Regions from separate parts of the Arthrobacter sp. MDB1-55 genome, predicted to be linked through region 1. Evidence: predicted binding sites of a transcription regulator. Region 1 holds the regulator's gene; the other holds the start of a gene.

Region 1 (4,425 bases):
GGTTGAGGTCATGGTCAGGGAGGGCCTGGCCGCAGAATTGGAGCCGTTCGTCAAGCATGGCTAAGGGGAACGTAAGTCCCCTTCAACTGCTCGATTCCGTCGTGGAAGCGATGGGCGGACAGCAGCGCAGCGGGCAGCATGAGATGGTGAGTCAGGTCGAGGAAGCTATCGACAGCGGCACCCACCTACTGGTGCAGGCCGGCACCGGAACGGGTAAGTCACTGGCCTATCTCCTGCCGCTCATTGCGCACGCGGTCAAGAGCGACACGACCTCCGTTGTATCAACGGCGACGCTGGCACTGCAGGCGCAAATCGTCAATCGCGACCTTCCCCGGCTCCTTGACACCCTGCAGGGAGCCCTGCCCCGGCCGGTGAATGTGGCTCTGCTCAAAGGCCGAAGCAATTACGTCTGCAAGCACAAGACTGCGGGGGGCTTTCCCGACGAGGACGACTCCGGCGCCTTGTTCTCCCTGGACGGAGACGCCGCTTCACCGCATCCGTCGGCCGGCCCCAGTACACCGCTGGGCCGTGAGATTGTCCGGTTGCGGGAGTGGGCTGAGGAGACGGACACCGGGGACCGGGATGAACTTCTTCCCGGCGTGAGCGACCGCGCCTGGCGCCAGGTCTCCGTGTCGAGCATGGAGTGTCTCGGAGCGCAGAAGTGCCCGGTCGCTGAGGAATGCTTCAGTGAGCGGGCGCGGGAGAAGGCCGGGCAGGCGGACATCGTCATCACCAATCACGCTCTGCTGGCGATCAACGCATTCGAGGGGCTTGCAGTACTGCCCGAGCATGATGTGGTGGTCATCGATGAGGCGCATGAATTACACGACCGCGTCACCTCGGCCGTATCCGGTCAGCTGTCAGGGGCTCTGATCGGGGCGGCCTCGTCCGCAGCGAGGCGTCATCTGAGCGCCAGCACGGACACCCTGCAGGCGGCACAAGCGGCCTTCGAGCTGGCCTTCGACGCCCAGCCCACCGGGCTGATGGCCGGCGGCCTCAGCGAGCAGCAGGAACTCGCCCTCGTCCAGCTGCGGGAAGCCTGCCGCCTGGCACTCTCCGAGTCGAGTTCGGACGGGGCGGCCCAGTCGGCCGACGGCGGACGCCAAATGGCCCGTTCCCGCCTGCTGATGCTGCTGGAGCTATCCGAGCGGATGGTTGCAGCAGGCGGCGCGGGTGAAGTGCTCTGGGCCCATCGACCGAGCACCTTCACGCCCGGCTCGGGCTATTCCTCCGCGGATGATTCTTCGCCGGCGACAATCAGCATCGCCCCTCTTTCAGTTGCCGGCCGGCTGAGGCGCGGCCTGTTCGAGGACCATACAGTCGTTCTCACCTCCGCGACCCTGGCCATCGGCTCCGAGTTCGGGCCTGTTGCAGGTTCTTTGGGGCTAACGGGAGAGGGCGCTCCTTCGTGGACCGGCGTCGACGTCGGCAGCCCGTTCGACTATCCCCGGCAGGGAGTTCTGTACGTTGCCAGGGACCTGCCGAAACCCGGCAGGGGCACCTCGGAGGAACAGCTGAACGAACTCGTTGCCCTCATCACGGCTTCCCGCGGCGGAGCGCTCGGATTGTTCTCGTCCCGTCGCGCCGCGGAGGAGGCAGCCGACGCTCTGCGCACGCGGGTGGACGTCGAGATACTGTGCCAGGGAGAATCCTCCATGTCGGCACTGGTTAAGCAGTTCTCCGAAGAACCGGACACCTGCCTTTTCGGCACTATGTCACTGTGGCAGGGCGTTGATGTGCCCGGAAGTTCCTGCAGGCTGGTGACGATCGACCGTATACCTTTCCCCCGGCCGGACGATCCGCTGATGACTGCCCGGACGCGGGCAGTTGCCAAGTCGGGAGGAAACGGGTTTATGCACGTCTCAGCTACGCATGCGGCCGTCCGCCTCGCTCAGGGTGCCGGCCGCCTGATCCGGGCGCACGACGACCGGGGGATGGTGGCCATTTTGGATTCCCGTCTTGCAACGGCCGGCTATGGGGGCTTCCTGCGATCCGCACTGCCGCCTTTCTGGCCGACGACGGACCGGGCAACGGCACTCGCCGTTCTCTCCCGGCTGGCCGCGACGCACGCCGCCTAAGTCCAGGGCTGCCGGAGCGGCCGGTCAGAGGGCGCGCATCACCGATACGACTTTGCCCATGATCGTGGCGTGGTCCCCAAGAATCGGCTCATAGCTGGTGTTCTGCGGCAGAAGCCAGGTATGGCCGTCCCGCTGCCGAAAGGTCTTCACGGTCGCCTCGTCGTCCAGCAGCGCTGCCACCACGTCACCGTTCTCGGCGTTGCTCTGCTTGCGGACCACCACCCAGTCCCCGTCGCAGATAGCGGCGTCGATCATGGAGTCGCCGGAGACGCGCAGCATGAAGAGGTCCCCATGGCCGACGAGTTGCCGGGGGAGAGGCATGACGTCCTCCACTACCTGGTCCGCCAGGATCGGGCCGCCTGCGGCGATGCGTCCGACCATCGGAACCATGGCCGCGTCAACAGCAGACGCCGCCGGTTCTTCCATCGAGCCGGAGTCGGGCAGCACACGCGATGAACTCTCTCCCAGGGTGAGGGGAAGAAGTATCTCCATTGCCCGGGGCCGCTTTGGATCGCGCCGGATATAACCCATGCGCTCAAGCTGGGCCAGCTGGTGAGTCACGCTCGACAGGCTGGCGAGACCGACGGTGTCTCCGATTTCCCTCATGGATGGTGGGTAGCCGTGTGCAGCCACGCTGCGCTGGATTGTTTCGAGGATTTTCTTTTGCCGGGCTGTCATTCCCTTGGGCGTGGCCCTGCCCCGCGGCCGTCCGCGTCCGCGCTTGACGTCGGTCGGCGGTACCTCCGTGATGTCCCCTGCCGCGTTGAGATCTGCCACGAGAATGCATCCCTTCCCTCCGGCGGGACCCGGCCCTCCGGCTCTCCAACCTGTTTTGTCAGTGGTGGGTGATGAGCTGGTCTTCGAAAGCGGCCGCGCCCTCACCCTTTCCAGCAACGCTAGGGGAGAGGGAACGTCTTTTCAAACATTTGTTCGAGCGAGTCTCGACAATATTAGTTCAAAGATGCTAAAAATAAACCCAGAGGAATAGAACACAGGTTCGAATAAAGCTTGTGGGACTCCGCACAAGAAGAAAGGTGGACGCCATGTCGACGCTCCATTTTGCAGGATCAGCTCCTTCGCTTAGCTTCAACATCGCTTCCCGTCCCGGGGCCGGCAAGCCAGTTCGCCTGCACCTGACGCGCCGTGGGTGGATCGTGCTGGTAGCCGTGCCGCTTGCTCTCCTTGCCGCAGCTGCGCTCATTGTCGGCTCATTCTTCACCTCGCAGGCTCAGGCCACCGGCGTTGGCGGCGCCGTCTCGGACACCGTGCGGGTCAACGTCGCCTCCGGAGAGACTCTCTGGACGTTGGCAGCCGAATATGCACCCGAACGGGATCCACGTGCGGTTGTCCAGGAGATCGTCGAGCTCAATGCTCTGGCATCCTCCACCGTGCAGGCTGGCCAGTCCCTGCATATTCCAGTGGACGCCCCGTAGCCCAGGTAGACATGCTTCGCGCGGGTGGGTGACGTAACCGGCGTAACACGGCAACAGGTCGCACGGTGCGATTCTGCGTTGCGGATCGAGCGGCCTTAAACTCGGGTAGTGACCGATCAGCTTGAACGCCTCAGCCGCCTGCCGATTCGAGAGAACCTGAGGGGCCTCCGGCCATACGGAGCTCCCCAGATCGATGTTCCGATCCTGCTGAATGTCAACGAGAACACCCATGGCGTCCCGGAAGACGTCCGCGTTGCAATAGTCGAAGCGGTACAAGAGGCAGTAGCTGGCCTCAATCGCTACCCGGATAGGGAGTTCACCCTCCTGCGGGAGCACCTGGCCATGTACCTCGGTCACGGCCTTGGTCCAGACAACATCTGGGCGGCCAACGGGTCCAATGAAGTTCTGCAGCACATATTGCTTGCCTTCGGCGGACCGGGGCGAAAGGCCATCGGCTTCCCGCCCACTTACTCGATGTACCCGTTGCTCGCCGGATCCACCGGCACCGAGTATCTGACGGGCGCCAGGGGAGACAACTTCAACCTCGATGCGCAGTCGACCGCGGAGGAGGTTGCTGCTACTGGAGCGAACATTGTTTTCCTGTGCAGCCCGAACAACCCAACCGGCACCGCCCTCTCACTCGACGTTGTCGCAGAGGTCTATGACGCCGGCGAAGCAGCGCAGTCGATCGTGATCGTCGACGAGGCATACGCGGAGTTCTCGCACACCGGCACACCGAGCGCCCTCGAACTGCTCCCCGGCAGGGAGCGGCTCATCGTCTCAAGGACCATGAGCAAGGCGTTCGCCCTGGCCGGAGCCCGCCTCGGTTATCTGGCGGCGGCCCCCGAGATCGCGGACGCCCTTCGCCTGGTGCGGCTCCCATACCATCTGTCCGCTATCACCCAGGCCACAGC
Region 2 (4,425 bases), on a different contig from region 1:
TCCCGTGCTTTCGACTTGGCCGGGATGTAGTCGGTCCTTCCGAGTGGGTCCTTCGTGGGGTTGGAAGCCAGGAGGCGCCGTTTGACAGCGAATCCCATTAGCCGGCCGAATAACAGGCCCACCTCACGCCTGGTGGTAACGCCCGCAGGTTTGCCGTCCCGTCCTGTGAGGCGGCGGATCCATTCCGCCGTATGGTCATAGTTCACGTTAGTGAGCGAGGTCATTCCCCAGCGCGGCTGAACGTAGTTCTCATAGAAGCGGCGATAGTTGTCGACCGTTTTGGCGCTCGCAGGCTTCCGTCCGTCTGCTCCGACCGTCCGTATTCGTTCTATCCATTCTCCATAGAGATGGTCTACGGACGTTTTGCTGGCTTGCTTTGGGTCTATGTAGGTGCCACCACGGAGCGACTGAAGTACCGTCTGCAGATGTTGCTCCGCTTCTCGTCGCGTGGAGAAGCGCTTCCGCCGGCGCGCCCCGTCTGCCGCCGTCCAGTCTGCCTGCCAACGTTTGACACCGCTCGCGAGCTTATTGATCGCCAAAATGCCTCCTCGCCACTTCAAGCTCATCAAGAACTTCCGCGCTCAGAGTGTGATACTCCGGTGCTATTCGCGCTCGTCTTCCCTTGCCGAGCAGAATTCCTTTCGAACGAGCACGTTGGAGCCGAGCAGACCATGTATGTGCACTCTCGCCCGTCCATTCAGCCAGTCGCTGGATCGGTTCTGTCGACGATCCTCGGTTGAGGGAAACGTAAGCCATGGATAGGTGAACGTAGTCTCGGCTCGACTTGGCTCGCGCTGGCAGCGGGTCCAAGCGCTGCCGAACTTTGAGAGCGAGGAGTTCCTCGTGCCGTCCGCGCATCAGTGCTGCTGCGTGTGCTAACGGCACGGACCTCAGTACTGCGGTTGTTACACCGCTGACGGCGTCGTCCGGGTCGTATCCGGCATCCTCCTCACCGGAGAAGTGCCAGTACTCTTCGTCATCGAAATGAATGTCTATCTGCTCGGGTGCGCGGAACTCACCTTCCGGGCCGCCTACAGACCAGCCGATTCCGACGTGCATTCCGCGGACATGATAGTGGCACCACTGCGTAGTGACTGTTTCCCCACCAGAACTAGGACTCGTGGATTCTTCAGGTCCCCATAAATAGATGGCTTCCGAGGGAAGAAGATCTGGCATCGGTTCCGGCAAGTTTGCTCCCGAGATGAAGTTCGTGAGGCTTCAACTTAGCAGACTTTGGTTGCCAAGCTGAATGCGGTACTCTGCCATAGATGGCTTTCCTAGTCATCTATGGTTTCGGCAAGAAAGGATCGTCTATGGTCTCTGCTGTAGTACCCGCCCCATCCGTGTCTCCGGAGAATCGTTCCGTGAGGGAGCCGCAGTTTCTGTCTCGTCGAGAGGCGGCGCAGTACCTCAACGTCTCCGAAAAGTGGCTTGCCCAGTCGGGTAAGGCAGTGGGGCCTCGTTTCTATAAATTCGGGAGTAGGTGCAGATATCGCACCGAAGAACTGGACGATTGGGTGCGTCAACAAAGGGTGGTCCTCCCTAGGGTTGCCTGAAGCGCACGATCAGCTGTCGATAGTTGCAGTGCAGCCTGATTTGGATGACACCTCCTGAGGGCGGAACCGGCTCTTGATGCAGCGGCTGCTTCTCCGGGGCCCATCAATCCGGTCTCGCCCTCTTGGGAATGGCGAGCAGCAGCGTGGTACCTGAACCGACATCGTCGGGCTCATGCTTCCCGAACAGCGACTACAACGTTCGAAGTCGAGAGCTACCTCGCCATGATCGAAGCGGCGGGTTTGAAGCCGAAGGTGGTTCGTACGTTGGTTGCAACAACTCATACGGCTAACCGTCGAGGTATCACGACGGTCAACCGGGGAACGATTGCCCAGATGGTCGGCATTGACGTCAAGACGGTAACGGAACACTGGAAACTCGCTCGTGCAGTCGGGCTAATGTCCAGTCGGCGGCGGTTCAACCGGTCCAGCGTCCATGCCCTCTTGTCCTCGCAAGACGAGTCGCCCCACCTTGTTGATCGAGCGACCCCACTCACGCCGCACCTGTGGACAGAGAGGGAGCTGGAATGGTGGAGCGAAGCGACGCCAGAGACGGTCGGCGCGATGCTTCGGTGCACGGAAGAAAACCGGTTCTAGAAATCTCCCTATAAGAAGAGAGCGAAGTGATTCTTCTACCGATCAACTCTCCGTCCTTCGCATAGACCTAGGTGACCGCCAGTCACCTTCTGTCAATCACAGTTCCACCCTCCCCGTGCCCGGGCGCAAGCACCGGGCACAACGAACACGCTTGAGGAATTTAAGTGCATTCTGATGACTCTGCGCCTGCGGCGCTTCCTGCTGAGCAAGAGCTCCATAATGAGTCCTCTGCCCGCGACAAGCGCCGAAGCCATGACGGTCGCCCTAGAACATGTTCAGCGGACGATTGTGAAGAGAACGTTCATGCAGTGACCCTATGCAGGCGCCATTACGATAGGCGCCGGAATGGAGGGGACGGGCGCCTGCCTGTGAAGCAGACTCTTCATGAGCGCTTCTTGTCCAAAGTCACGGTTGTCGCTAGCGGTTGCTGGATTTGGCGCGGGGGTCGCCAGCAGGAGCGAAGGTGGAATAGTTACCCCAACTTTTCACACCCTGAGGGCACATATGCCCACCGTTACTCATGGCTCGCGTACCGTGGACCGATTCCTTCCGGCATGCACGTGGATCACGTCTGTAACGTCACGCTCTGCGTGAATCCGCAGCACCTGCAGTTGTGCACTCATGCCCAGAACATGTTGCTGCAGCGCATCCGCTTGGGTGATGGTGATATCCGTATCTGGGAGTATGCACTAAGTCTTGGCTTACGAGTGCAGTTATCTGATCCCGACCCTTGGGGAGAGCTACTTGCGAACGTAGCACTACCTAAGGGCGCAATAGTCGAGCACGGAATGCAAGTATCAGTAGCGGACGATCCTCCCAAAACTGAGACTTCCCAACCCGTTCAAGCAGGGAGGCGCTAAGACTGGCGGGGAGTGATGTAGATGGCGGAGGGGTAGTACCCCCCCCCCCCCCCTCGGGCGCTTCGGCACCGATAGAGGTTGAGACGCTCGCTACAGATGGGAATAGGATGCGCAGATGGCAGACTCTCTCAGCCGCGAGCAGCGAAGCGCTCATATGTCGAAGATCCGGTCCAAAGACACTAAGCCCGAGGTCCGCGTACGCAAGATGTTGCATGCTGCTGGGTTCAGATACCGCTTGCATGACGCGCGCCTGCCTGGGAAACCTGACTTAGTTTTCCCGTCGAGAAGGAAGGTCATCTTCGTTCACGGGTGTTTCTGGCATGGTCATGCATGTCCTGTTGGCTCTCGACTCCCAAAAACCAATACAGAATTCTGGTCTGAGAAACGGCGTCGTAATCAGGACCGGGACGCGCGCCAACTGAATGAACTCAGCCGGCTGGGTTGGGAGGTTCTGGTGCTATGGGAGTGCCGCATAGCTGAAACCGGCCTGTTGGATTATGTGTCGGAGTTCCTCGGTGAAGCGGCCGTTGACTCGACTATGGGCTCGTCTCGGCACGGAGGTCATGAAAGATAGGCTCGGGAAACAACTCATTGAAGTGTTTCGCGCTGATCTTGAACAGCGGCCCTCTCTCAGAGTGCTCTGACGAGATTAGATGGTCCATAGTGATTGCGCCCGAGGAGAGCAGCGGGGCTACCTGCTGGAGGATCGGACGCGTTGTCTGGGTCACGGACAGGAACCTAATTTCTTCCCTGCCCGCGCTCTTACGAGACTGCGCTTTCACCCAAAAGGTATCGGCATGCTTGCTTGCTAAGGCATCGATTAACGAGCCCAAGCGCCAGGTAGCTGGCCGAGTGAACCCTTTCTTGTCGGATGTTTCGTGAAGGTACCCGCCTATGTCGTCTACTACGAATTGAAGTCCTTGTGAGTTACGGATGCGCGCGCTCACCGTGCAGTTGAGGTTGAGCCTCCCGTTCCTCTCATACCCGAATGTTTCAAGTATTTGTCTTGAACTTTTCAGCTGACTTATGTCCCAATCGGCTACTTTGGCGAATAGCGTAAGGTTTCGCGAGATTTTTCCCCGTGTGGATTTTATCTCGACACCCTTATAGTCGGGGGTTCTGCTGGAGTTGGCTTCGATACCGAGCTCTGTTTCCAGAAGGTGCCCGACCGCCGTGTCACCCTCTCGATGTACGGGGATGAAGTCCCTAGAGGCGATCTCACGCATCATACCCAGCAACTCCTCGAACACGCTCTCACGTTCGTTGAGGAGCGGTTTGAGAACGTCAGCATACGAAGGCGAACGTTCGACGGCATCCGCTAGCCGGACCTGGCTGGAGTTGAGCACCCACAACCAGTCATCGCGCCAAAGGATCACAAGTATGTCGTCGGGCGAGCAACGACCTTTTAGATCGTA

The links. Region 1 encodes LexA, which represses DNA repair genes until DNA is damaged. Its sites were predicted from a motif close to TCGAACANNTGTTCGA; they were not measured.
Region 2: the regulator LexA is predicted to act here: its motif matches at 2,134-2,149, upstream of AC5RU3_RS07325 (HNH endonuclease signature motif containing protein).

What each region holds. Positions count from the first base shown of each region.
Region 1 covers NZ_JBNHID010000004.1:162,926-167,350, forward strand. The annotation lists gene hflX (GTPase HflX) at 1-64, shown strand, start outside; gene AC5RU3_RS15405 (ATP-dependent DNA helicase) at 57-2,078, shown strand; gene lexA (transcriptional repressor LexA) at 2,103-2,756, opposite strand; gene AC5RU3_RS15415 (LysM peptidoglycan-binding domain-containing protein) at 3,122-3,511, shown strand; gene AC5RU3_RS15420 (histidinol-phosphate transaminase) at 3,620-4,425, shown strand, end outside.
Region 2 covers NZ_JBNHID010000002.1:37,165-41,589, reverse strand. The annotation lists gene AC5RU3_RS07325 (HNH endonuclease signature motif containing protein) at 2,315-3,010, shown strand; gene AC5RU3_RS07320 (very short patch repair endonuclease) at 3,126-3,584, shown strand; gene AC5RU3_RS07315 (MvaI/BcnI family restriction endonuclease) at 3,547-4,425, opposite strand, start outside.